Regions from separate parts of the Mesorhizobium sp. M0522 genome, predicted to be linked through region 3. Evidence: predicted binding sites of a transcription regulator. Region 3 holds the regulator's gene; each other region holds the start of a gene.
What was found. The regulator LexA, encoded in region 3, represses DNA repair genes until DNA is damaged. The targets are predictions, from matches to a motif close to TGTTCNNNNTGTGTTCNG.
Positions count from the first base shown of each region.

Region 1: the regulator LexA is predicted to act here: its motif matches at 6,060-6,077, upstream of NKI58_RS20820 (single-stranded DNA-binding protein).
Region 2: the regulator LexA is predicted to act here: its motif matches at 6,665-6,682, upstream of uvrA (excinuclease ABC subunit UvrA).

Region 1 is NZ_JAMYQW010000020.1:54,728-62,530, reverse strand. Features, by position in the region: gene gyrA (DNA gyrase subunit A) at 1-2,594, opposite strand, end outside; gene NKI58_RS20840 (helix-turn-helix transcriptional regulator) at 2,743-3,570, opposite strand; gene NKI58_RS20835 (hypothetical protein) at 3,654-4,184, shown strand; gene NKI58_RS20830 (MarC family protein) at 4,259-4,888, shown strand; gene NKI58_RS20825 (OsmC family protein) at 4,897-5,322, opposite strand; gene NKI58_RS20820 (single-stranded DNA-binding protein) at 5,446-5,958, opposite strand; gene NKI58_RS20815 (cupin domain-containing protein) at 6,168-6,557, shown strand; gene NKI58_RS20810 (ArsR/SmtB family transcription factor) at 6,640-6,954, shown strand; gene NKI58_RS20805 (SRPBCC family protein) at 6,951-7,475, shown strand; gene NKI58_RS20800 (ATP-dependent Clp protease proteolytic subunit) at 7,502-7,803, shown strand, end outside.
Region 2 is NZ_JAMYQW010000020.1:46,818-54,620, forward strand. Features, by position in the region: gene urtD (urea ABC transporter ATP-binding protein UrtD) at 1-656, shown strand, start outside; gene urtE (urea ABC transporter ATP-binding subunit UrtE) at 727-1,422, shown strand; gene NKI58_RS20770 (hypothetical protein) at 1,635-1,835, shown strand; gene NKI58_RS20775 (DUF72 domain-containing protein) at 1,882-2,688, opposite strand; gene NKI58_RS20780 (GNAT family N-acetyltransferase) at 2,717-3,187, opposite strand; gene NKI58_RS20785 (DUF302 domain-containing protein) at 3,184-3,594, opposite strand; gene uvrA (excinuclease ABC subunit UvrA) at 3,594-6,515, opposite strand; gene NKI58_RS20795 (hypothetical protein) at 7,212-7,610, opposite strand; gene NKI58_RS20800 (ATP-dependent Clp protease proteolytic subunit) at 7,607-7,803, opposite strand, start outside.
Region 3 is NZ_JAMYQW010000024.1:13,213-21,015, forward strand. Features, by position in the region: gene gltX (glutamate--tRNA ligase) at 1-1,379, opposite strand, end outside; gene NKI58_RS22955 (ComEC/Rec2 family competence protein) at 1,476-3,941, shown strand; gene lexA (transcriptional repressor LexA) at 3,935-4,669, opposite strand; gene kynU (kynureninase) at 5,118-6,365, shown strand; gene NKI58_RS22970 (hormone-sensitive lipase) at 6,461-7,291, shown strand; gene NKI58_RS22975 (molybdopterin molybdotransferase MoeA) at 7,299-7,803, opposite strand, start outside.

The DNA.
Region 1 (7,803 bases), on a different contig from region 3:
CCATCCGAAACCAGCATGATCTGATCGTCGTTGCCGACCGGGAAGGTCGCCACCAGGCGGCCGATTTCGGCCGTTTTCGAGACGTCGGTGGCGCGAATACCCTTGCCGCCACGGCCAGTCAGGCGGAAATCGTAGGACGATGAACGCTTGCCGTAGCCATATTCCGTCACCGTCAACACGAACTGCTCGTGCGCCTTGAGGAACTCATAGCGGTCGTCGGAAAGCTCCGCCTCTTCGCCGACCTCTTCATTGGTGAGCTGGATTTCTTCCTCCTCGCCGGCCGCAATGTCAGCAGCGAGCCGGCGTTCGGCCACCACCCGCTTGAGGTAGGCGGCACGTTCCGCCGGCGGCGCATCGACATGCTCGATCACCGCCATCGAGATCACCCGGTCGCCATCGGCCATCGCAATGCCGCGCACGCCGACCGAATTGCGGCTCTGGAAGACGCGTACGTCGCTGACCGGAAAGCGGATGCACTGGCCGGAACTTGCCGTCAAAAGCACGTCGTCATTGTCGGTGCAGGTCTCGACGCCGAGGATCTCGTCGCCTTCCTCGTCCAGCTTCATGGCGATCTTGCCGTTGCGGTTGACCTGGACGAAGTCCGACAGCTTGTTGCGACGTACGGTGCCGCGCGTGGTGGCAAACATGACGTCGAGCTCGCCCCAACTCGTCTCATCCTCCGGCAGCGGCATGATCGTGGTGATGCGCTCGCCCTGTTCGAGCGGCAGCATATTGATCAGCGCCTTGCCGCGCGATTGCGGGTTGCCGATCGGCAGGCGCCAGACCTTTTCCTTGTAGACGATGCCGCGCGAGGAGAAGAACAGCACCGGCGTGTGCGTGTTGGCGACGAACAGCCGGGTGACGAAATCCTCTTCCTTGGTCGACATGCCGGAGCGGCCCTTGCCGCCGCGGCGCTGCGCCCGGTAGAGCGACAGCGGCACGCGCTTGATGTAGCCGGAATGGCTGACCGTGACGACCATGTCCTCGCGCTGGATCAGGTCCTCGTCTTCCATGTCCGCCCCGCCCTCGGCGAGCTCGGTGCGGCGCGGCGTGCCGAACTCGTCGCGCACGGCGATGAGCTCGTCCTTGACGATCTGCTGGACGCGGGCGCGGGACGAGAGGATGTCGAGGTAGTCCTTGATCTCGTCGCCGATCGTGTTCAGCTCGTCGGCGATCTCGTCGCGGCCGAGCGCGGTCAGGCGCTGCAGGCGCAGTTCGAGGATGGCGCGCGCCTGCTCCTCGGAGAGATTGTAGGTACCGTCCTCGTTGATGCGATGGCGCGGGTCGTCGATCAGAAGAATCAGCGATTCCACGTCGCCCGAAGGCCAGCGCCGCTCCATCAACTGCTCGCGCGCCGTCTGCGGGTCCGGAGCGCTGCGGATCAGCTTGATGACTTCATCGATGTTGGCAACAGCGATGGCAAGGCCGACCAGCACATGGGCGCGGTCGCGCGCCTTGCGCAGCAGGAATTTTGTGCGCCGGCTGATCACCTCCTCACGGAAGGCGACGAACGCCTTCAGCATGTCGGTCAGAGTCAGCAATTCCGGCTTGCCGCCGTTCAGTGCCACCATGTTGGCGCCGAAGGATGTCTGCAGCGGGGTGAAGCGGTAAAGCTGGTTGAGAATGACATCGGCGACCGCGTCGCGCTTCAGTTCGATGACGACGCGGTAGCCCTGCCGGTCGCTCTCGTCGCGAATGTCGGAAATGCCCTCGATGCGCTTGTCGCGCACCAGCTCGGCCATCTTCTCGATCATCGACGCCTTGTTCACCTGATAGGGAACCTCGGTGATGACGATCGATTCCCGATCGTTGCCGCGCGCCTCGACGTTGACGCGGCCGCGCATGACGATGGAGCCGCGGCCGGTCGAATAGGCGCTGTAGATACCGGAACGGCCAAGCACGATGCCGCCGGTCGGGAAATCCGGTCCCGGAATGATCTCCATCAGCGCCGGAAGGTCGATCGCCGGATTATCGATGAGGGCAATGGCGCCGTTGCAGACCTCGCCCAGATTGTGCGGCGGGATGTTGGTGGCCATGCCGACGGCGATACCGCCGGAGCCGTTGACCAACAGGTTCGGGAAGCGCGCCGGCAGGACTTTCGGTTCGCTGCCGGACGCATCGTAAGTGTCCTGGAAATCGACTGTGTCCTTGTCGATGTCTTCCAGCAACTCATGCGCGACCTTGGTCAGCCGCGATTCCGTGTAGCGCATCGCCGCCGGCGGATCGCCGTCGATCGAGCCGAAATTGCCCTGCCCGTCGATCAGCGGCACGCGCAGCGACCAATCCTGCGCCATGCGCACCAAAGCGTCGTAGATCGAGGCGTCGCCATGCGGATGGTATTTACCCATCACGTCGGCGACCGGGCGTGCCGATTTCACATATTTGCGGTTCCAGTGATAGCCGCTCTCATAGGCGGCGTAGAGGATGCGGCGATGCACCGGCTTGAGGCCATCGCGCACGTCCGGCAGCGCGCGGCTGACGATCACGCTCATGGCGTAATCGAGATAGGAGCGCTGCATCTCCTCGATGATGGATATCGGCTCGATGCCGGTGGGGCCGCCGTCGGCGCCGCGCGGTGTCTTTTGGTCGGTCAAATCGGATCACAATCTAATCAGGAATCACTTGGTGCTTATATAGGAAGCCAGCCTGAAACTCCAACAATCGCGGCAGTTTTCCAGTGTGGTTTTTAGCGGCAAATTCAAAAGGATAAACCAATTGCGACGATATGGCCGTGGCACCCTTTCACGGGCGTCGCCGGCGGGCGCGATAAGTACCCGGCGCCTCGCCCATCAGCCGCCGGAAACGACGATTGAAGGTTGATAGATCGTTGAATCCCGCCGAAAAGGCAATCGCCGAAATCGTCTGATCCGACGTCCGGAGCCGCACGGCTGCCCTGTGCAGCCGCGCTCTCAGCAGGAATTGGTAGGGCGTCATACCGGCGACGTGCCGGAAGGTGCGCAGGAAATGGTAAGGGCTGGTGGCGGTCTCGTCGGCGAGTTCGGCAAGCGAGATCGGCCGGTCGGCATCGACTTCGATGCGCCGCACCGCTTCGGCAACACGCTTCTGGTCACGGCGGCTCGGCGTCCGTCCCCGATCCGTGGCGCTACAAGCCGCTGTCACCGCGGCACCGGCAATGCGCAGGGCGAGTTCCTCGAACGCGCCGGTGTCGGCCATCTCGCGCGCCGCCTCCGCTTCGGCAAGCAGCGGCACCAGCGCCGGCAAGGGCGGCAGGCGCGGCGTGCCGAAATCGAGCGTCTTCGTGCCCGGCACGTCGGCGACGATCCGCTCCATATAGGCCGGTCCGAAATGGAAGGAGAGGCAGCGGTCGCCGGCGCCATGCTCGTGACCGCATTCATAGCATGTGCCGGGATTGCCGAGCAGGAGCGCGCCCGGCGCCAGCATCGCCGTGCCCTCGCGCGCACGATAGCGGAAGGTGCCGTTGGTTACGGCGGCAACGCAGAAATCCCGATGCTCCTCCTCGAATGGCCTGTCGGCGGCGCTGGCGGTGCAGATGACATCCGACACCTGCCAGCCTCGGCCCGACGCCAGCCTGTGCGCGCTCGTCGTCATCGCCGAAACATAGCAACTTTTCCCAAGCACAGAACCCCTGTCGGCCTCTATGCTTGCCCTCCTGACAAGATGAGAGCGAAGCCATGTCCAATTCCTTTGCCAAGGCCCTGCATAGCGAAGGGCCCGTACCGGCCCTTGCCGAGAAACTGGATCTTTATGGCCGCTTCGTCGGCGCCTGGACGTTCGACGCCACGCGCCATCTCGAGGACGGTCAGGTGCTGACCGGGCGCGGCGAAGTGCATTTCGGCTGGGCGCTCGAAGGCCGCGCGATCCAGGACGTATGGATCCTGCCTGCCCGTGACGCCGGCCCCTCGCCCTCGCTCGGCAAATGGACCTTCTATGGCACAACGTTGCGCGTCTACGATCCCGGCGTTGACGCCTGGCACATCTTCTGGAGCGATCCGCGCAATCAGTACTACAGCCGCCAGCTCGGCCGTGCCGAGGGCGACACCATCATCCAGCAAGGCGCAGACGGCACCGGATCTGCTGTGCGCTGGAGCTTTTCGCGCATCACCGAAAATTCGTTCCGCTGGCTGGGCGAACGCTCACAGGACGACGGCGCCACCTGGCGTCTCGAAGTCGAGTTTCTGGCGCGCCGGGCCGTCAGCCCCTGATCCGCACGGTTTCCACTGGCTCCGCTTTGCTTTACCAATCCCGTTATCCGGCTTTGCCGGCGGGGAGGGCCAGCATGCCGAGCTTCGACAGCCTGTTCAACGCCTTCGTCACCATACTGGTGACGATCGATCCGCCCGGCCTGGCGCCGCTCTTCCTCGCCGTGACCCGCGGCATGAACCGCGAGGAGCGCAACCAGGTCTCCGTGCGCGCCTCGGTCATCGCCTTCCTGGTAATGGCGTTGTTCGCAATCGCCGGCGCGTCGATCCTGTCAGTCTTCGGCATCACTCTGCCGGCCTTCCGCGTCGCCGGCGGCTTTCTGCTGTTCTTCATCGCCTTCGAAATGGTGTTCGAGCGCCGGCAGGACCGCAAGGAGAAGATCGGCGACGTCGCCATCACCAGGGACATGATCCACAACATCGCCGCCTTTCCGCTGGCGATCCCGCTTATTGCCGGTCCCGGCGCGATTTCGGCGACCGTCCTGCTCTCAAGCTCGTTTCAGGGTTTGGGCGCGCAGACAGCCCTTGTCGGCATCATCGCCATCTGCCTCGTCATCACCTACCTGGTGTTCGTGCTGTCAGAGCGCATCGACCGTATCCTCGGCCAAACCGGCCGTTCGATCCTGACAAGGCTGCTCGGCGTCATCCTGGCGGCGCTCGCCGTACAGTTCGTCGCCGACGGCATCAAGGCGCTGATGGCGACGTAGGAACAGCCCTACTTCGCTGTCGTTTCAATGACTTCGAAGTCGTGGGTAATCTCGGCAGTCTTGGCCATCATTGCCGAGGCCGAGCAGTATTTCTCGATCGAAAGCCCGATCGCCCGCTTCACCTTGTCATGTGATAGCGCCCGGCCCTTGACGACAAAATGCATGTGAATGCGGGTGAACACCCTGGGATCGGCTTCTGCACGGTCGGCATCGAGTTCGACCACGCAATCTTCGACCGCCTCGCGCCCCTTTTCGAGGATATGGACCACGTCATAGGCCGAGCAGCCGCCAGTGCCGATCAGCACCAGTTCCATTGGGCTCGGCCCCGGCGTCTTGCCCTCCGGCCCGAACGCAGTGCCTAGCACCAGCTTGTGCCCACTGGCGGACTCGCCAACGAAAGTGCGCTCCTCGACCCATTTGACCCTTGCCTTCACCTGATACGTCCTTTCACCGCTCAAACGCACAACGTCCCGAAAATCCAAGACAGATTTTCGGGACGCCATTTCGTGGCCAAGGTGCCGGCGCTTTTCGCCGCAAGGGCAGTCCGCCCCGAAAAATCAGAACGGGATTTCGTCGTCCAGCTCGCGCGACGAACCACCGCCGCCGCCCTTGTTGGCGCCACCGCGATTGAAACTTTCGCCCGGGCCGGACTGGCCGAAATCGGAACCGCGGCTCGCACCACCACCGGCATAGTTGCCGACCTGGCCGCCGCCCTCGCCCCGCGCATCGAGCATCTGCAGCTCGCCGCGGAATTTCTGCAACACGATTTCGGTCGTATAGCGGTCATTGCCGGTCTGGTCCTGCCATTTGCGCGTCTGCAGCTGGCCCTCGACATAGACCTTCATGCCCTTCTTCAGATACTGCTCGGCCACCTTGGCAATCTGGTCGTTGAAGATCACGACATTGTGCCACTCGGTCTTTTCCTTGCGCTCTCCGGATGTCTTGTCGCGCCAGCTTTCCGACGTCGCGATGCGGATGTTGACAACCGGGTCACCCGAATTCAGACGGCGGATTTCAGGGTCCGCCCCGAGGTTGCCCACCAGAATGACCTTGTTGACGCTACCCGCCATGACACTTCTCCGCGCTCATCCGAAACCAAATTTTTGTCGCCGCACCTTACAGGCTATGGATAATCCCTGCCTGCCGTCGCTGCCTTTTCCCACAACGTTTTTGTTCTCTTTTCGTTCTATAGTACAGGCCCTGCGCTGTCAATAGATGTCAGTAACAAGTAGTGTCTTGGCGTCGAATTTCCACGAACCCTGAGATCGAGGCGAACTCAATGAAGATGGTCGAGCATGACGATCAGCCGCAAGAAGAATGGCGGACGGGAGTAAAGACCCGCATGCATGTCTCGGCCTGCAACGGCGCAACTCAACTTTGCATATTCGAACAATGGGTCGAACCCGCGGTTGGCGCCCCGACACATTGGCACCCCGTCGAGGAAGTGCTTACCGTCATCGCTGGCAGAGCCGAGATGTGGATCGACGAAGAGCATCTCGTCTTGACTGCCGGACAGTCGCTTGTTGTTGCCGCGCACAGGCAACATGGCTTCCGAAACGTCGGCTCCGAATTGCTTCATATTCATGCTGTGCTCGCGTCACCAGTTTTCGAGGCGACGTTCAACGGATCCCCCGACATGGTGAGACGCTGGCTTCCAGCGAGTTTGTAAAACCTCGCCTGTCTTAAAAAACACCGCCTGTCTTAAAAAACACGGCTTGCCAAACCGATAAGCATTGACTTATGCTTTCGGCATGATCGAAGCAGACATTTTTCGGGCACTAGCGGATCCAACGCGTCGCGCCGTCTATGAGCGGCTCGCCGACGGCGAGATGACGGTGTCGGAACTGCGCACTGGCATACCGGTATCGCAGCCGGCGGTATCGCAACATCTCGCAGTGCTGCGCGGCGCCGGCCTCGTGGTCGAGCGCCGGGCCGGTCGCAACGCCTATTACCGCGTCGATCCGAAGGGGCTCGCGCCACTGCTCGGCTGGATCGAACGCTACCGTGCGTTCTGGCCAGAGCGCATCGAAAGGCTCAAGACGGTTTTGAAGGACATGGACCAATGACCAGCCGAGGCAAAGAACGCGCCGAAATGGCCGCAGACAAGATCGAGTTCGAGTGCGAGCTGCCCGAGCCGCCGGAAAAGGTGTGGCGGGCGCTGACGGTGCCGGACCTGCTCGCGGCCTGGATGATGCCGAACGACATCAAGCCCGAAATCGGCAACCGCTTTGCCTTTAAAGCGCCGAATGCGCCGATCGAGTGCGAAATCCTCGACGCGGATCCCGGACGGCTGCTGCGCTATTCCTGGCGGGAGCGGCCGGCGCCCGATGATACGCAGGCGCCGCCCGGCAGCCCGGTGGACAGCCCAATGAACGACAGCCCTGTGGACAGCATCGTCACCTTTACGCTCGACCGCACCGTTTCCGGCGGCACGCATCTGCGCATCGTCCATGATGGTTTTGCTCGGGCAGCAGTGCCGGAGATCGCGATGGCAGGCGCCGGTTGCCGGCTTTCGTTTGAAGCGCGCACTCCCAGACACAAGCAGATCGCCGCAAACACGCCGCGCCTCTTCCTGCGCGCGGCCTGAACGACAACAGTCAACGGAGAGAACCGATGAGCGGCCTTGCCAATCTGGTGCCAATGGTGATCGAGCAGTCGAGCCGCGGCGAACGCGCCTTCGACATTTTTTCGCGGCTGCTGTGCGAGCGCATCGTCTTTATCAACGGGGCGATCGACGACGGCACCTCGGCGCTGGTCTGCGCCCAGCTTCTGTCGTTGGAATCCGACAATCCCGACAAGGAGGTCTCGCTCTACATCAACTCGCCGGGTGGCGTGGTGACCAGCGGTTTCGCGATCTACGATACGATGCAGTATATCAGCTGCCCGGTCTCCACGGTTTGTATGGGCTTCGCCGC
Region 2 (7,803 bases), on a different contig from region 3:
ACAAGGGCGAGATGCGGGCGATCATCGGCCCCAACGGCGCCGGAAAGACGACGATGATGGACATCGTCACCGGCAAGACGCGGCCCGACGCGGGTGAAGTTTTCTTCAACGGTGAGGTCGACCTGACCAAACACGACGAGGCCGAAATCGCCATGATGGGCATCGGCCGTAAATTCCAGAAGCCGACCGTCTTCGAAAGCCACACGATCGAGGACAATCTGATGCTGGCGCTGAAAGGCCCGCGCTCGATCTTCCCGGCACTGTTCCATCGTCGCTCGGCCGCGGACGTGCGGCAGATCGACGACATCCTCGGCATCATTCGGCTTGGCGACAAGCGTGACGAACTCGCCGCCAATCTGAGCCACGGCCAAAAGCAATGGCTCGAGATCGGCATGCTTCTGGCGCAGGATCCGAAGCTGCTGCTGGTCGACGAACCGGTTGCCGGCATGACCGACGCCGAGACCGAGGAAACCGCGCGGCTGCTCAGGGACATCGCGCGCGACCATTCTGTCATCGTCGTCGAGCACGACATGCATTTCGTGCGCGAGCTCGGCGTCAAGGTCACCTGCCTGCACGAAGGCTCGGTGCTTTCCGAGGGCAGTCTCGACTTCGTTTCGGCCGACGAGCGCGTCGTCGAAGTCTATCTGGGGAGATGAACATGGTCTGGCGCGTTCCGTTCCATCATTTCGACCTTTCGTTCTTCACGCGTTGGAGAAAACGCTGACCGTGCTCGAAGTCTCCAATGCCACGCTGCACTACGGGGCTGCCCAGGCGCTGCGCGGCGTCTCGCTGAAGGCCGGCGCCGGCAAGATCACCTGCGTGCTCGGCCGCAACGGCGTCGGCAAGACCAGTTTGATGAGATCGATCGTCGGCCATCACCGGCTGACGAGCGGAAGCGTTGCCTTCGAGGGGAAGGCGCTCGACCGGAGCGCGGCGTATGATCGCGCCCGGTCGGGCATCGCATTCGTGCCGCAGGGCAGGGAGATATTTCCGCTGCTTACGGTGCGGGAAAACCTCGAATCGGGTTTTGCGCCGTTGAAGCGCGCCGATCGCAACATTCCCGGTCACGTCTTCGAATTGTTTCCGGTGCTGAAGCAGATGCTCGCGCGCCGCGGCGGCGATCTTTCCGGCGGCCAGCAGCAGCAGCTTGCCATCGGCAGGGCGCTGGTGATGCGGCCGAAGCTGCTGGTGCTCGACGAGCCGACCGAAGGCATCCAGCCGTCGATCATCAAGGACATCGGCCGCGCCATCCGCTATCTGCGCGACCAGGCCGGTATCGCCGTGCTTCTGGTCGAACAATATCTCGACTTCTGCCGGGAATTGGCCGACGAGGTCAACATCATGGACCGCGGTCAGATCGTCCATACCGGCCCCGCCGAGGATCTCGACCGGGCGGACGTCCGCAAATTCCTGACTGTCTGAATTCTTATTGATTCCGTTACTTTGCAACTCTGGCGCGCTGCAGATTGCGTGCTAGATTTTGCTTGGCCTTGGTGAGTCGGCCGCTTTCCGTACCAGTTTCAACTTGGCAGATCAGGGGAAGGCGCGGCCCGCGTCGGCACGCTTGCGCGCAAGCCCTTCCAGCGATCTGTTGTCGTCCAACATTTCGGGTGCTTGGGAGCCAGGGCCAGTCAATGGAGCGCTATGTCGAGGACTACCAGAAACGACGGCTCACGGAGCGCGTCGATATCCTGACAGCCATCAACATTCTGAAATCGCAGGGGTATGACCACGACGAACTCATCGCGGAGATCACCAAGGTCTTCTATGTCGATCTCGATGCTTTCAACGAGATTGTCAGGGTTGATCGGCGTCCGGACGAGCGCGCCGCATAGCCGGTAATTGAGGACCCGGCCAGGCAGACCACCGACAGCGGGGGCGTCAGCCTGCGACCCGCTTCATCAGCGCGATGGCGCCGAATGGAGCGCGGACCTTGCCCTCGGTGATGAAGTAGACGAACACGTCGCGTGGCTTGACCGGCGCGTCGGTTGAAGGAGCGACACGCGGCAGGTCGGCCGGCACCTTGCCTTCCGCCCAGGTTTTTGCGCGCGCCGCCCATTCATCGAGCGCCTTTGGCGTGTAGCAATCGGGATTGTCGTCGCTGCCGGTCTGCAGCCGCGCATAGATGAAATCGCCGGTGACGTCGGCAATCCCCGGATATTTGGCGTGGTCGGCATAGACGATGGCGGCCTTGTGCTTTCGCGCCAAGGCGGCGAACTCCGGCACGACGAAGCTGTCGTTGCGCACCTCGACCGCATGGCGCAGCGCAACGCCGTCCTGCTTTTCCGGCAACAGCTTGAGGAAGGCCTCGAAATCGTCCGGGTCGAATTTCTTGGTCGGCGCGAACTGCCACAGGATCGGCCCGAGCTTGTCGCCAAGTGCCGCGACGCCCGACCCGAGGAAGCGCATGATCGATTCCCCGGCCTCGCCGAGCACGCGGCGGTTGGTGACGAAGCGGTTGCCCTTCAGCGAATAGACGAAACCATCCGGCGCCTCGTTGGCCCATTTGACGAAGGTCGGCTCCTTGAAGCTCGAATAATAGGTGCCGTTGACCTCGATAGTGAGCACCTGCCGGCTGGCATAATGCAGTTGCTTGGCCTTCGACAATTTGTCCGGGTAGAAGGACGTGTCCCACGGCTCGAAGGTCCAGCCGCCCATGCCGGCGCGGATTGTTCCTGATTGAGTCATGGTCGTCCTCCCGGTTTGCAGAAAAGGATCACGCGATGGCGGTCGTCTCGACGGCTTTCGCCATGTCGACGATCGTCCATCCTGGCCGATATGGATTGGGCCGGCGACCCGTTTCGCGAAAGCCGTAGGCCTTATACAACGAAACGTTCCGTTCCATTCTGGCATTGGTGTAGAGTCGGATTTCCGGCAAGCTCCACAAGCGCGTCTGTTGCTCGGCCCAGTCGAGCAGCCCGATGCCGAAACCCTTGCCCTGAAAGGCGGGCGCAACGGCGACGCTGAAGATCATTGTATGGTCCGCATGTCGTTCGAGAACGATCAAGCCGGCCGGCTGTCCGTCCTGCTCCGAAAGCCAGACCTCGCCGCGTTCTATGCGCGGCGCATAGTCCTCGGTGACGGGGATCGGCGGTGCGCCGAGCAGGGCAGTGTAGGGCGCGTAGGCGTCGGTGGTGAGCGAGATCACCATGGGGAGATCATCGGCCCGAGCGGCTCTCATGATCAAAACTGGCCCGCGCCGGCAGCGGCCGCAATCACCTTGTCCATGCCGGCCGCTATCGCGGCGACGGCATTGCGACTGGCGTCGCCCAAGCCGTGGCGCTCGGCGAGCCAGTGCGCGTCATTGTAGGAGAGCCAGACCTTGCCTTGCTCGTCCTCCCAGGCCAGTGCCTTGACCGGCAGATCGATGCCGGCAAGCTGCCGGTCCTGCATCAGCGGCGTGCCGCCTTTCGGGTTGCCAAAAATCAGAAGCTGGGTCGGACGCAGAGAAGCTTCGACACTGCGCGCACCGGCGGCGTGGTCAATGCGGGCGAAGACCAGCAATCCTGCACGTTCCACAGTCCCGACCAGGCGATCGATCGTTTCGGCCACGCCGAAGCGGCTTTGGACCGTGATGAGACCGTTCTTTGCCATCACTCCGCCGCTTCGCGCTTGCCTCCGGGGCGCCGCTCCAGCAATTCCCTCAGGAACTGCCCGGTATAGCTGCGTTTTTCGCGAACGATGTCCTCAGGCGTGCCGGACGCTACCAGCTCGCCGCCGCCGTCACCACCTTCGGGGCCAAGATCGAGCACCCAGTCAGCGGTCTTGATCACCTCTAGATTGTGCTCGATGACAACGACCGTGTTGCCCTGGTCGACCAGCTCGTGCAGCACTTCAAGCAGCTTGGCGACGTCGTGGAAATGCAGGCCGGTGGTTGGCTCATCGAGAATGTAGAGCGTCTTGCCGGTCGCCTTGCGCGACAGTTCCTTGGCAAGCTTGATGCGCTGCGCCTCGCCGCCCGACAAAGTCGTTGCCTGCTGGCCAACATGGATGTAGCCGAGGCCGACCCGTTTCAGCGTCTCCAGCTTGTCGCGCACACCGGGCACGGCGGCGAAGAAATCGACGCCTTCCTCGACCGTCATGTCGAGAACGTCGGCGATTGATTTGCCCTTGAACAGGACGTCGAGCGTCTCGCGGTTGTAGCGCTTGCCGTGGCAGACGTCGCAGGTGACGTAGACGTCGGGCAGGAAGTGCATCTCGATTTTGATGACGCCGTCGCCCTGGCAGGCCTCGCAGCGGCCGCCCTTGACGTTGAACGAGAAGCGGCCCGGCTGGTAGCCGCGCGCCTTGGCCTCCGGCAGGCCGGCGAACCAGTCGCGGATCGGCGTGAAGGCGCCGGTATAGGTGGCAGGGTTGGAGCGCGGGGTGCGCCCGATCGGCGACTGGTCGATATCGATGACCTTGTCGAGGAATTCCAGCCCCTCGATTCGGTCATGCTCGGCCGGATGCTCGCGCGAGCCCATGATGCGGCGCGACGCCGCCTTGAACAGGGTCTCGATCAGGAAGGTCGACTTGCCGCCGCCGGATACGCCGGTGACGGCGGTAAACGTGCCGAGCGGGATTTCGGCGGTGACGTTCTTCAGATTGTTGCCGCGCGCGCCGACGACCTTCAGCCGGCGGTTCTTCTTGGCCTCACGCCGCACTGCCGGCGTCGCCACTTCCAGCTCGCCCGACAGATATTTACCGGTGATCGAAGCGGGCGTCGCCATGATCTGCTGCGGCGTGCCCTGGGCGATGATGTGGCCGCCATGGATGCCGGCCGCCGGGCCGATATCGACGACGTAGTCGGCATGCAGGATGGCGTCCTCGTCATGCTCGACGACGATGACCGTGTTGCCGATGTCGCGCAGATGCTTCAGCGTGTCGAGCAGGCGGGCATTGTCGCGCTGGTGCAGGCCGATCGACGGCTCGTCGAGCACATAGAGCACGCCGGTCAGGCCGGAGCCGATCTGCGAAGCCAGCCGGATGCGCTGGCTCTCGCCGCCCGACAACGTGCCGGAGTTGCGCGACAGCGTCAGATAGTCGAGACCGACATCGTTGAGGAAGCGCAGCCGCTCGCGGATTTCCTTGAGCACGCGCACCGCGATCTCATTCTGCTTGTCGTTGAGCGATGCAGGCAGGTCGGTGAACCACTGGTCGGCCTTGCGGATCGACAGCTCGGTGACCTCGCCAATGTGCTTGCCGGCGATCTTGACCGCGAGCGCCTCGGGCTTCAGCCGATAGCCGCGGCAGGCCGGGCAGGGCGTGGCCGACATGAAGCGCTCGATCTCCTCGCGCATCCAGGCGGATTCGGTTTCCTTCCAGCGGCGCTCGAGGTTGGGGATGACGCCCTCGAAGGTTTTCGTCGTCTTGTAGGAGCGCAGGCCGTCATCGTAATGGAAGGTGATTTCGCGCTCGCCGGTGCCGTGCAGGACGGCTTGCTTTGCCTCCTCGCTCAAATCCTTGAACTTGTCGCCGAGCTTGAAGCCATAGGCAACGCCCAGCGCTTCCAGCGTCTGCGCATAGTAGGGCGAGCTCGACTTCGCCCAAGGGCTGACGGCGCCGGCGCGCAGCGAGACATTCTCGTCGGGCACGACCAGGCTGGCATCAATGGCGCGTTGGCTGCCGAGCCCGTCGCAGGTCGGGCAGGCGCCGAACGGATTGTTGAAGGAGAACAGCCTGGGCTCGATCTCGGGAATGGTGAAGCCGGACACCGGGCAGGCGAACTTTTCCGAGAACAGCATGCGTTCATGCGTCTCGTTCTTCGATTTGTTGACCGAATCCTCGCCGGTCTGGCTGGCGTCGAGCGGCTTGTCGGCAAATTCCGCCACCGCCAGCCCGTCGGCCAGCTTCAGCGCGGTCTCGATGGAATCGGCGAGCCGCGTCGCCAGATCGCCGCGCACGACGATGCGGTCGACGACGACGTCGATATCGTGCTTGTACTTCTTGTCCAGCGCCGGCACGTCGGCGATCTCATAGAAGACGCCATCGACTTTGACGCGCTGAAAACCCTTCTTCTGCAGCTCCAGCAGTTCCTTGCGGTACTCGCCTTTGCGGCCGCGCACCATCGGCGCCAGAATGAACAGCCGGGTGCCTTCCTCGACAGCAAGCACCCGGTCGACCATCTGCGAAACCGTCTGGCTCTCGATCGGCAGGCCGGTGGCCGGTGAATAGGGTACACCGACGCGGGCGAACAAAAGCCGCATATAATCGTAGATCTCGGTGACGGTGCCGACCGTCGAGCGCGGGTTCTTCGAGGTGGTCTTCTGCTCGATGGAGATGGCCGGCGACAGGCCGTCGATCTGGTCGACGTCAGGCTTCTGCATCATTTCGAGGAATTGCCGTGCATAGGCCGAAAGGCTCTCGACATAGCGGCGCTGGCCCTCGGCATAGATGGTGTCGAAGGCAAGCGATGACTTGCCGGACCCCGACAGGCCGGTCATGACGATCAGGCTGTCACGCGGCAGATCGAGATCGACATTCTTCAGATTGTGTTCGCGTGCCCCGCGAATGGAGAGATATTTATGGTCGGCCATCGCCGGTCGCCGCCTCAGAATCTGGAATTCGTGGGATGGGCGGGTTTTCCCGACCACCCCCTATGTAGGCAATTTCGCCGCCTTTTCGAGAGACGCCACAACTCTCGACCAAAGCGTTTAACCGCCTTTCGCGCGAACGGGCAAGCGGAAAGAACAAAGGCCGAACACGCTCCTGACAAAAGCTGCCCGTGGGGCCGGCTTCCCAAAACGTCTCGCGATCACATTTTTCGGTAATCGGCTATTCAAGGTTGACGTCCCTGCACCGTGGGGGCAGACTCCAGACGTCAACGAAGCCGGCCGTCTTTCGATGGCCTCGCGGCCTGGGGCTAGCCTGCGAGACGCCGCGGGTTATGCGATGAGCGCTTCGACGACGACAGTCGCAACCAACAGAAGGAGAGCAGAGGCATGACTCCACCGGATTGTTCGTTGAGGCTCCACGTGTCGCTGGAGCCGCGGCAGGTATAAGTGGCCAGGGTCAGGCGTTTTCGCTGCCCGCCAAACGGACCTGCTGATCCCCATAAAATCAGAGACTGCTAGTCGGATCGTCGGCTGAATGCCGCGAAGCATCCGAAATAAAATGCCGGCAGTACACTCCCGGCAATTTGGATTTCAGATCCAAGAAGCCCCGTCAGTTGCAAACGCAATGGCGGGGCTGTTCGTTTGAAGCGCAATATTTGTGGTTCACACCAGGCGAGCTTAGCGGCTGGAGGGCCTGATCCCGCCGGTAGCGACATCGATGGTGATGCTACCGGAAATCCGAACGTCGGTATCGCCAATCTTGAAGGTGCCGTTGCCGCTGCCTGGAGCCATATCGTCAGGCTCAGGCCGCGGCGCTGGCTCGGCGATGCGATAATCGCTGGTCACACCGGGCAGGGCGCCCTTTTGCGAAGACATCGAATTATCTTGGGCAAGTGCCATACCCACCAGCATGTTCGTGCCGGCTACGGTAGCGATAGCAAGGCATAACAGGCTGGACGAGCGGCTGGGGGTCATCGCCGGACTATAGTGCCGCGATAGCGGCAAGACCAGACCGATGTCGCTGAAATTGCGGGCGCTCAATCGCGTCAGTTCCGTCCGCCGGCCCGGCTCGTTCATGCGGCCTGCTTGCGAGTGTCGAAAACATGGTCGACGAGGCCCCAATCCTTGGCCTCCTGCGCGGTCATGAAAAAGTCGCGGTCGAGCGTGCGTTCCACTTCTTCGTAGGTGCGGCCGCAATGGCGGGCGTAAAGATCGGTCATGCGCCGCTTGGTGCGAAGGATGCCCTCGGCATGGCGCTGGATATCGGAGG
Region 3 (7,803 bases):
CCAAGCACGGCAAGCACATCAAAGACACCTGGCGAGGTACTTTTGCCGGTGAGCGCGGCGCGCAAAGGTTGGGCCACGGCGCCGAGTTTATGGCCGGCGGCCTGCGCATAGTCGCGGATCGCGGCTTCGGCTGAGGCGGCAGACCACTCCGAAACCGTGGCTAGTGCCGCATGAGCGCCCCGCAGGATCGTGCGCGCCTCACCGCTGAGCAGCGCCGCCGCCTTTTCGTCGACCGGCAGCGGCCGCTCGACGAAAAGGAATGCAGCCCCTTCAACAAGTTCGACCAGCGTCTTGGCGCGCTCCTTCAGGCCCGGCAAAGCGGCAAGCAGTTGCGCCCTGCGTCTGTCGTCGAGGCGCGCGGCGATTGCCGGGCCGCCTTCAAGATACGGCAGAGTGGCGACGAAGATGTCGAGCAGCGCCGCGTCGTTCATCCGGCGCATATGCACGCCGTTAAGCGCCTCGAGCTTGGCGAAGTCGAAACGGGCGGCGCCCTTGTTGACGTCGCCAATGTCGAACCATGCAATCATGTCGGCGATCGACATGATCTCATCGTCGCCGTGGCTCCAGCCAAGCCTCGCCAGATAGTTGAGCAGCGCATCCGGCAGGTAGCCCATGGCGCGATAGGCTTCGACGCCAAGCGCACCGTGCCGCTTCGACAGCTTGGCGCCGTCGGCACCGTGGATCAGCGGGATATGCGACATCGATGGCACCTCCCAGCCCATGGCCTGATAGATTACGGTCTGGCGTGCGGCGTTGGTCAAATGATCGTCGCCGCGGATGATGTGGGTGATGCCCATGTCGTGATCGTCGACGACGACGGCATGCATGTAGGTGGGATTGCCGTCCGAGCGCAGAATAATGAAATCGTCGAGATCCTTGTTGGGAAAGCGCACGTCGCCCTGGACGCGGTCATGCACCACCGTCTCGCCGTCTGTCGGCGCCTTGATGCGGATCGCCCCCTTGGCGCCGGGCGGCGCCTCCGACGGGTCGCGGTCGCGCCAGCGTCCATCATAGCGGGGAGGCAGCCCCTTGGCGCGTGCGCTCTCGCGCATTGCCTCTAGTTCGGCAGGCGTCGCATAACAATAATAGGCCTTGCCCATACGAACGAGCTCCTCGGCCACCTCGCGATGGCGCGGCGCACGCTCGAATTGCGACACCGGCTCGCCGTCCCATGTCAGGCCAAGCCAGGAAAGCCCGTCGAGAATGGCCGCGCTTGCCGCATCGGTGGAGCGCTCGCGGTCGGTGTCCTCGATGCGCAGCAGCATCGTGCCGCCTGTGTGCTTGGCATACAGCCAGTTGAACAGCGCCGTGCGCGCGCCGCCAATGTGCAGATAGCCGGTGGGCGAGGGGGCAAAACGGGTGACGACCTTATCGGGCATGGAACTCTCAGGCGGGCGAAGGAAGTGGGTTTGCGGACTTTCGCGCGTCGCGCGTTCATGTAGCATAGGAGGTCGAGGGCGCAAGGGGCAGACCCGATGGCTGTGCGAGGCCGTGGTGCGGGCGAGGGCGAGGACGTTGGCAGCGGCGTCAGCGAACGCTTGCTGTTTGCCGCACCCCCGCCTGTCCTGCCGGCACCGGCATTGCTACCCGCTCCGCGCTTCGATGCTCCGTCGCTGCCGGCCAGCGACCCAGCAACGGTTCTCGTGCCCGCGGGCGAGCCCATCGTACGCCTGCCCAGGCGTTTCCGCCTCCCGTCACCGTCCCGTATCCGCAACAGCATAACCTCGGCAGCCGGCCTGGAACTCGACCGCGGCATCGCCTTCCTGCTGGTGCCGGTGTTCCTCGCATGCGGGGTGGTCGTATATTTCGGGCTGTCGGTGGAGCCGGCCTTTCCACAGCCGATCGCAATCGCGCTCCTCGCGGCCCTTTGTGCCGTCGTCTCGCGGTCATGGCCCAGGACGCGCCTGTGCTTCATGGTGGCGCTGCTCTGCGCGCTTGGCGTACTTGCCGCCAAGTTCGAGACATGGCGTGTCGGAACGCATATGCTCGGTTCCGAAATCTCGACGCGGCTGACGGGTCGCGTCGTATCGTACGAGCCCATGGCGAGCGGCCGCATCAGGCTGACAATCGATGTGACCTCAACCGCCAGGCCGACACTGCGCTACATGCCGGAACGGGTCCGCGTTTCGGCGATGAAGATACCGGCTGAGCTGACCGCCGGTTCCGAGATCACCGGCTATGTGCGGCTGCTGCCGCCGACCGGCCCGGTGCGGCCCGACAGCTATGATTTCTCCTTCGACAGCTATTTCGCCGGTATCGGCGGCAGCGGCTTTTTTCTCGGCAATCCGAAAGTCGTGTCGTCGGGCAGCATGCCGCTTGGCGCGCAGCTTTCTTCCGCGATCGAAGACGCGCGCGAATCTATCGCCGACCATATCCGCAGCCGCATCGGCGGTGCCGAGGGCGAGATTGCTGCTGCGCTGATCGTCGGCGTGCGCGCCGGCATTCCCGAGGAGATCAACGAAGCGATGCGGCGCACCGGCATCTACCACATCATCTCCATCTCGGGGCTGCATATGGCGTTGGTCGCCGGCACCATCATGGCGCTGCTGCGGGGTGCCTTTGCGCTGTTTCCCGATTTCTCATCGCGACGGCCGGTCAAGAAATATGCCGCGGCCGCCGCGCTTTTTTCGATTGCGGCCTACCTCGTCTTTTCCGGCATTGTCGTGGCGGCCGAACGCAGCTTCATCATGCTGGCGGTGATGCTTATCGCCGTGCTGTTCGACCGGGCCGCGCTCACCATGCGCAACCTGGCGATCTCGGCCATCGCGGTCATCCTGGTGTCGCCGCACGAGGTGGTCGGTCCGAGTTTCCAGATGTCCTTCGCCGCGACGGCGGCCCTTGTCGGCGCCTATGCAGGCTGGTCCGATTACCGCGCCGGCAGGGCCACCACGCCGCTGCCGCGGCTGTCGCCGCTACGCTTTGCCACTCGAAAGGTCCTGCTGGGCATGTGCGGTCTGGCGATGACCTCGATCATTGCAGGGAGCGCCACGGCGCTTTTCGCCATATGGCATTTCCAGCGCGTGGCGCCGCTCAGCCTGTTCGCCAATCTGGCCATCATGCCCATCGTCTCACTGGTCGTCATGCCCTTCGCCGTTCTCAGCGCGCTGGCGATGCCGTTCGGTGCGGATGGCCCTTTCCTCTATGTCATGGGCAAGGGGCTGACGGCGATGATCGCCCTGTCCGGGTGGATCTCGGAGCGCTCGCCGATCGATGCGGTCGGGCTGATTTCGCTGAGATCCGTCCTTCTGGTGACGATCGCCCTCGTCATTGCCAGCATGGCGACGACCTGGTTGCGGCTGGCGGCACTTCCTTTTGCGCTCGCCGGCTTGCTGACGACAACGCAGACACGCATACCCGACGTATTGGTCTCGGAGGACGCACGGCTGGTCGCGCTGCCGATCGGCAGCGGTGAACTCGCGGTCAACCGGGCACGCCCGAATGAGTTCACCATCGACAACTGGAAACGCGCGCTCACATCAGAGGCTATCGTCGCGCCGGAAACACCTGGAAAGAACGACCCGCAATTCGACATTGCCGATCCGGCCGACCTACCGCCGGGCATGCCGTTCATTTGCACGGACGGCCTCTGCCTTGCCAGGCATCCATCCGGCGCGATCATCGCGCAAGCCAAGGACCGCGATACTGCGCGGCCAGCCTGCGCCTTTGCCAGCTTGATCGTCATCGACGACGCCACCGCCCATAACCCCTGCTACCACGACCGGCTGGTCCTCGTCGTCACCAAACGGCAACTGGCGCGCGCGGGAAGTGCCGCCGTCTACTTCGATCCACAAGCGGCAACGCGCGCCGAAATCCGTTTCGCGGTCGAAAAATCATACCGGCCCTGGCACGTGCAGCGGAAATTTTCACGCGCGGCACGGGGCCTGCCGCCATACCGCAGGGCCGACAACCCCAAAGCCGGCGCCAAGGGCGGAGCTCAGTAGCGGCGGATCAGTCCGACGAGCTTGCCCTGCACCTTGACCCTGTCTGGTCCGAAGATGCGCGTCTCGTAGGCCGGATTGGCGGCTTCCAGGGCGATCGAGGCGCCCTTGCGGCGGAACCGCTTCAGCGTCGCTTCCTCCTCGTCGACCAGTGCCACCACGATCTCACCGGGGCTCGCCGTATCGGCATTGCGGATGATCACCGTGTCGCCGTCGAAAATGCCGGCCTCGATCATCGAATCGCCTTTGACCTCGAGCGCATAATGCTCGCCGCCCATGATCATATCCGGCGGCACCGAAATCGAATGCGTCTGGTGCTGGATGGCGTCGATCGGCACACCGGCGGCGATGCGGCCCATCACCGGGATCGAAACGGCGGCGACGACATCGTCGTCATTGCCGGCTGCAGGGACGCGCGACGATGTCGGCTTGCCCTGCCGAGGGGCGCCTTGCCCAAGACTACCCTGGATGACACTCGGCGAGAACTTGCGTGCCGCATTGAGGCCGGGGGCGATCGAGTCAGGCAGGCGCAGCACCTCCAGCGCACGGGCCCGGTTGGGCAAACGGCGAATGAAGCCGCGCTCCTCCAGCGCCGTAATCAGCCGATGGATTCCCGATTTGGAAGCCAGGTCGAGCGCCTCCTTCATCTCGTCGAAGGAGGGCGGAATACCGCTTTCCTTCAACCTTTCGTGGATGAACATAAGCAGTTCGTGTTGTTTGCGTGTCAGCATAGCGACCCCCAACAGAATCAGAAAAACAAACCCAGAACAAACACTATCTGTTCCAGTTGTGTTCCGCAACTGTTTAAAGTTTAATGAATGCGTTAAGGCTTGGGAAACAAACCACGCCCCTACCGGAATGCCGCATTTTCACCGTCGCGAGCGTCATCCCCTTGATTCTGCTTTCGTTTGCGCCTTCTGGCTTCCCAGAAGGCAGCACTGACATCGGCCGTCGGTCGGCAAAGGGCACGGAATTGAACCCGTATCGACTGCGCGGTTCGGTCAATGCACCGTGAACGAAACGAACTCAAAACGCCAACCTCGGGTTAACTCCTGGTTTCCAGTCGCCTGGTCAGGCTGCTTCTCGCCGGTGGAGCCTTGCTGCGCGCAACCAGGTGATGGAAGAACAGTCGATGCGTGTCCGGCGTTGCGTTGAATTTTTGGGGGGAGCAGGCACATCATGACAGGAATTCCCGATCTCGCCGCCATAAAGGCGATGGATGCCGCAGATCCGCTGCGCGCGATGCGCGACCGCTTCGTGTTGCCGCAAGGAGTGATCTATCTCGACGGCAATTCGCTAGGAGCTGCTTCACGTGCCGCTTTCGATGAACTGCACAAGGCCGCGACCGAAGAATGGTCGCATGATCTCATCCGCGCATGGAACACGGCCGGCTGGTTCAACATGCCGCTTGAACTTGGCGACCAGCTCGGGCGCCTGATCGGTGCCGCGGCCGGCCAGACGGTGGTCTGCGACACGACATCGGTCAACATCTACAAGCTGCTGCACGCCGCCATGGCCATGCGACCGGAGCGGCAGGTCATCGTCGCCGAGGGCGATAGTTTTCCGACGGACCTCTACATGGCTGAGGGTGTGGTTTCGACGCGAAAAGATACGCTGCTGCGCCTCTCGGGGATCGACGCGCCGACCATCGAAGAGCTGATCGACGAACGCACCGCCGTGGTGCTGGTCAACCACGTCAACTACAAGTCGGGCGAACTGCGCGACATGCCGGCGCTGACGCGCAGGGCTCAGGAAGCCGGGGCGATGATCGTCTGGGATCTCTGCCACACCGCCGGCGCGATGTCAGTCGAGCTCGACAAGGCAAACGCCGATTTTGCCGTTGGCTGCACCTACAAATATCTGAATGGCGGCCCGGGCGCGCCTGCCTTCATCTATGCGGCTGAGCGGCATCTTTCCGACATCCAGCAGCCGCTCACCGGCTGGTGGGGCCATGCACGGCCCTTCGCCTTCGAGCCAGGCTATGCGGCCGGCACCGGCATCCGCCGGTTTCTGTGCGGCACCCAGCCGGTCCTGTCGATGCGCACGCTGAAGGGCGCGCTTGACATCTGGAACGATGTCGACATGACGGCGGTGCGCAAGAAGAGCATCGCGCTGGCGGATCTGTTCATTGAGCTTGTCGAGGCAAAGTGCGGCACTTACGGGCTCACGCTCGAGAGCACGCGCGATGGGGAAAAACGCGGCAGCCAGATTTCATTCATGCATGAGCATGGCTACCAGATCATGCGCGCGCTGATCGAACGTGGCGTGATCGGCGATTTTCGCGCGCCATCGACCATGCGCTTCGGCTTTACGCCGCTCTATGTCGGCTATGCCGATGTCTGGCAGGCCGTCGAAGTGCTTGAGGACATCCTGCGCACCGGTGCGTGGAAGGAAGCGCGCTTCGCCATCAAGGCGGCTGTCACTTGAGATTGATGCGAGAGCTGGAATCGTGAGGCTGGCGACGACGCGCCGCGCGATGCTCACGGCTACGTTGCAAGGCCATATGCCAGGGAGGGCGCAGGGTGTTCGAACGTCACATTGCCGATTGGGACAACGCCTATGCCAACGGCGCCAACGTAGCCGGCAGCGATCGCTGGCCGGCGGCCTGGATCGAGCCCGCGCGGGTTTTCCGCGACGTGCTTTCGACCGAGGGCAGGGCGCGGCTCGACATGGCCTATGGCGACAACCCACGCAACCGGCTCGATCTTTTCCTGCCGGCCATCAAGCCCAAGGGACTCGTGGTGTTCGTTCATGGCGGCTACTGGATGGCATTCGACAAAAATTTCTGGTCGCATCTTGCCACTGGCCCTGTTGATCGCGGCTATGCGGTGGCGATGCCGTCCTACACGCTCTGTCCGCAGATACGCATTGGCGGCATCGTCAAGGAAGTCGGCGCGGCGATCGGCAAGGCGGCGGCGATGGTCCCAGGGCCGCTGATGCTGACCGGACACTCGGCCGGCGGCCATCTTGTTAGCCGGATGGTTACGGCGACGACGCCGCTGGCGCCCGAAGTGGTCCGGCGCGTTCGTCACGTGGTGTCGATCTCGGGGGTGCATGATTTGCGCCCGATCATGCGCACCGGCATGAACGAGACGATCGCGATCGATGAGGCCGAGGCGCAGGCCGAAAGCCCGGTGCTGCTGCGCCCGATGGACAAGGCCCGCCTGACCTGCTGGGCCGGCGGCGGCGAGCGCGCCGAATTCCTGCGTCAGAGCGCGTTGCTGGCCAACATCTGGATCGGCCTGGGTACCGCGACCAGCTCGGTGGTCGAACCTGACCGGCATCATTTCAACATCATCGACGGTTTGGCCGATCCAGACCATCCGCTGACCCGGACCTTGATTTCGGAGTGAGGCAGGTTCAGCGTAGCATCAGCACGTCGCAGGGGGAGCCCGCCGCCGCGGCAGGAGCGAACGGCGCGCGAACGATCAGCCCGTCGGCATCGGCCAGCATTTTCAGCATCGAGGAGTCCTGGATGCCGAACGGCGTCGCCACGAGCGCGCCGGCGTTGGTGCTGACAACAGCCCGCACATAATCCTGCCTGAGATCATTGGCCGGCATGGCGGTACCGAGCCGCGCCCGACGCATATCCTGCTGAAAGGCGCGGCCGCCGAGCTGCGCCAGCAACGGCTTCAGGAAGAGCTGGGTGCAGACCAGGCTTGCCACCGGATTGCCGGGCAGGCCGATGCAGCGGATGTCGCCCAGCCGCCCGAACATCAGCGGCTTGCCGGGCCGCATGGCGATCTTCCAGAAATCGAGAGCCATGCCTTCCCCGGTCAGCACGTCATGAACGAGGTCGTGGTCTCCGACCGAGGCACCACCCAGCGTGACGATGACGTTCGCGCCCGCCTTCACCGCCTTTGTC